2 regions of the Virgibacillus sp. CM-4 genome follow, and region 1 is predicted to be linked to the other one. Evidence: riboswitches for the same ligand, from Rfam matches in the RefSeq annotation. Region 1 holds a riboswitch; the other holds the start of a gene.

What was found. Region 1 has a riboswitch for FMN ahead of ribE (riboflavin synthase). Riboswitches for the same ligand answer to the same signal wherever they lie in the genome.
Region 2: another riboswitch for FMN. It lies ahead of M948_RS24025 (ECF transporter S component); the one in region 1 lies ahead of ribE (riboflavin synthase).

Annotation. Positions count from the first base shown of each region.
Region 1 covers NZ_AUQA01000005.1:83,049-85,256, reverse strand. The annotation lists gene M948_RS32570 ((Fe-S)-binding protein) at 1-636, shown strand, start outside; FMN riboswitch at 722-869, shown strand; gene ribE (riboflavin synthase) at 1,136-1,777, shown strand; partial or broken gene ribB (3,4-dihydroxy-2-butanone-4-phosphate synthase) at 1,790-2,208, shown strand, end outside.
Region 2 covers NZ_AUQA01000002.1:29,880-32,087, forward strand. The annotation lists gene M948_RS24020 (hypothetical protein) at 1-214, shown strand, start outside; gene M948_RS24025 (ECF transporter S component) at 435-1,028, opposite strand; FMN riboswitch at 1,193-1,336, opposite strand; gene M948_RS24035 (S8 family serine peptidase) at 1,470-2,208, opposite strand, start outside.

The DNA.
Region 1 (2,208 bases):
ATGGAGCAGGCAAGAGAAATGGCCAAACGCAATATTCAGGCATTTGAAGAAGTGGAAGTGGATTATATAATTTCGAATGCTGGAGGGTGCGGTGCCTTTTTAGTAGAATACGATCATTTATTAAAGAATGATTCAGAATGGAGTACTCGTGCAAAGCGTTTTTGTAATAAGGTTAAAGACATAACAAGTATATTAATTGAATTGGATTTTCATAAACAGCCACTATCTTTGGATAATCAAATCGTTACTTATCAAGATTCCTGTCATTTGAAAAATGGTCAAAGAACATTTATGGAACCTAGACAGCTGCTTGAATCCATCGATGGTGTACATTATGTAGAAATGAAGGATGCCGGTCGATGCTGTGGATCAGCAGGAATTTACAATATTGTGCAATCAGAAATGTCGATGCAGATATTGGATTACAAGATGGAGCAAGCACAGAATACGAAGGCGAAAACAATCGTTACAGCTAATCCCGGCTGTTTGTTACAAATGAAACTAGGAATTGAACGTGAAGGACGATCTAATGAAATGGAAGCTGTTCATATTGTTGATCTCTTACTTCAGGCATATGAAAATGTAAATGTTCGAAGCAATCTACATGATGAAGCAGCAACTTATATAAGAGCATAAACCAATTTTGATCAGTTAAAAGTATAAATGAGTTGCGGTTTTTCATATTTTATTATATAACTGTATTACAAGTTCATAGTTAATTAGTTTCCTTCGGGGTCGGGTGAAATTCCCAATCGGCGGTGATGAAGCAATAGGCTTCTTAGTCCGTGACCCGTGCGGCAATATGCCAAGCGGTGGATCTGGTGCAACTCCAGAGCCGACAGTTAAAGTCTGGATGGGAGAAGGAATTTTAATCGTTCAACATGCATCGTAACTTAGTATTATTTGATTACGTTTATTGGTCATTTTAAAAATTGGATGACTTCTATACGTGTTTTAGCATGTGTTGATCAAAATTCTGTACGTAAAGCCTCTGAAGTGAATTCAGAGGCTTTTTTTATACTGAATAAAGGAAGGTATCCTCAGTATAAACTCTCGCTATTTTTCTTGGTGAAGTCCGTTCTGCCAAGTATACTAATGTCCCGAGTACTACAAAGAGATAAAGGGAGTGAATTATTTGTTTACTGGAATTATTGAGGAAAAAGGTATCATTCGATCAATGGAACAATTATCCAAATATGCGATGTCATTAACCGTGAATGCTGAAAAGATACTAATGGATATGGAAGTTGGTGATAGTATCGCTGTCAATGGTACTTGTCTAACCGTTACGTCCTTTGATAACAAGAGCTTTTCAGCGGAAGTGATGCCTGAAACCGTAACGTCCACATCTTTACGTACACTTAAGACAGGTTCTGCAGTTAACCTAGAAAGAGCAATGGCTGCTAATCGTAGATTTGGAGGTCATTTTGTTACTGGGCATGTAGATGGAACCGGAAAGGTTGTTGGAAAATATTACAAGGAAAATGCGATCTATTATGACATTGAGTTGAATAAAGCTCTAGAGAGATATGTATTAAAAAAAGGGTCCATTGCAGTTGATGGAGTGAGCCTGACCATCTTTCATGTTCAGGGGAATGTGTTCACAATATCACTTATACCTCACACAGCTTCTGCTACGATATTGGGGAAAAAAGATAAAGGCAATCTCGTCAATATTGAATGTGACGTGCTTGCAAGACAAGTGGACCGACTTATTTCGTATTCTACCGAGTCGCAGGAGCTTGATGAAGATTTCCTGAAAAATACTGGTTTTTAAGGGGGAACAGTAATGAACACAATCCAAGAAGCGATCGATCAATTAAAAGCTGGTCAAGCAATTATTGTTGTGGACGATGAAAATAGAGAGAATGAAGGAGATCTTGTAGCCCTTTCTGATAGGATAACACCTACTATGATAAATTTTATGATCACCCATGGGAAAGGGCTCGTCTGTACTAGCATTGAATCCGATGTAGCAGAAAGAGTAGGGCTTTCTTTAATGACTTCGAATTCAAACGATCCATTGTCAACAGCTTTTACTGTCAGTATAGATTATAAAGAAACGACTACAGGAATTAGTGCATATGAACGCGCTACAACCATTCGAGCACTGGTCAATAAGTTTGCTATGAAAGAAGATTTTAAACAGCCGGGACATGTATTTCCTTTAATTGCAAAAGAAGGCGGCGTTCTAACACGTCCAGGGCA
Region 2 (2,208 bases), on a different contig from region 1:
TAACCACCCAGCAGATATGGGTACTGAACAATTTGAGCAGGAAAGAGATGCAGGGGTACAACAGATAAAAGAAGATCAATTACAGGATATCAAAGAAGCATTAGCAAAGATAGAAAAGGGAAATTACGGAGTAAGTGAAATCTCAGGTAAGCCAATTCCTATCGAACGTTTAGAAGCTCAACCAACTGCTCGTTATTTAGTAGAAGAAAAATAAGAAAACAGCTAAAGGCCATCGAGACTTTTCTCGATGGTCTTTTTTATTTTTCAAAGAAGCAACGTGAAATGAGATTAGCATCACAGAAATGGATAACCAGAGATATTAGTGCAAGCTTTCATTCTAGGAATATATCGCAAAAAAGAGAAAGGATATGAAAAAAAGCTTGTAGCGAACCCCTTGTTCGCTACAAGCTAACCTCCCTCTGTTAATAATCGTTTTAGGGAGCTAATCTTATCTGCTTTTGTTCAATCCAGTGACGCATTTTTATAAATAATGGAACAAATAACATTCCAATTACGATTCCTTTAATAATATTGAATGGCAGGATACCAGCATAAATAGCAGCCCACTTCACTGTACTGCTAGACATTCCTTCCCAACCCATTAGCCAACCATAAGCCGGCAATATAATAACATAGTTTAGTAAACTCATACCTAAGGCCATTATAATTGTACCAGCAGCCAATCCTGAAATAACACTTTTAACACCTTTAAACCGATGATATAAGATGGAAACAGGTAAAACCAGCATTATTCCAGCAAGAAAATTCGCCACCGCACCGATTGGATCTGCAGCACCGGTAACAGCTATATACAACAAGTTTTTAATAGCCACTACAATAACCCCAGCAATTGGGGAGAATATTAGTGAAGCCATCATCGCCGGTACATCACTAAAATCAATTTTTAAATAAGCTGGTAAAAACGGCAATGGGAAATTCAGAAAAAACAATAAAATGGATACTGTTCCAAGTAACGATAGAATAATTAATTTAATTAGTTTTGATGATTGCTTATTGGCAATATGCATTACCATACTCCTCCTTCATCTCCTATCGATCCCTATCTCGTGATGAAGGACCAAAGCCGATAACTTTCCCATCCAAAAAACCCTAAAGCTCCTAACCGGGGCTTTAGGGTTATCATGCATATTCATAGGAAAAAGCAGTGCGTCTTCACGCACATTATCAGGCTCGACATCTTCTCCCATCCAGACTGTAACTGTCGGCTCTGGACTCACACCAGATCAACCACAATCATTGATTGTGGGTCACGGACTTGAAGCTAAAATAGCTTCTTACCGTCGGTCGGGAATTTCACCCTGCCCCGAAGATGGAATCGATTATTATATTGTAAATTCATTTTACCCTAACTTTACAAATTTGGCAACAAAGAAGCTTTGCTTATACATACAAAAAACATCCTGTATCACAGCGAACTGATACAGGATGTTTTAAATGCTAATTACTACTTATTCCGCTACATTAATATATAATTTTCCCTCTGCTTGTTCACGTGTTTCATTGCCATAATCATCTTCGACTTTCACTTCAATAACAGCCCCTTCTGCGACAACATTACTAGTCGCTGTCCAATACCCAACATAATGTCCTTCTGAAGTTTCCATCATTGGAAGTTCGGTTGCATTGGTGACCGTATTTGTTAATGGCATATGAATAAAGTAGCTTGCTTTTAATCCTGGCTCACTATCAAACTCAAACTTAACGGTTTGTCCAGCTTCAAGATTAACATCTTCTTCAGGAGTTAAATTTTCGATTTCTGGAGCTGTGAAGTCAACATCAAGTGTGACGGATTCCGTTGCAGTATTACCTGCTAGGTCATGAGCTACAACTTCAATTTGGTTCTCACCCTCGTCTAACAGGATTCGCTTAGAATAGCTTCCTTCTTCCACATCAGCTTCTTGACCATTAACTTCAACAACATCAAGATTTGTATCGGAAACTGTGCCTTCTACTGTAACCGTCTCACGATTTGATTTTTCACCATCTTCAGGATTGTCAATCGTTAATTCAGGTGATTCCGTATCTAACGTTACATTTACAGGTTCCGATTCTCCAGTAGGTGTACCATCCAGAAGAGATACGGCTGTTAACTCATTTGCTCCTTCAGATAATGTTGTTGGAATTGCAAATGCACCATCCTCACCGATCTCTGCTGTACCTACTTCTTCACCATTATTTAACAATTGA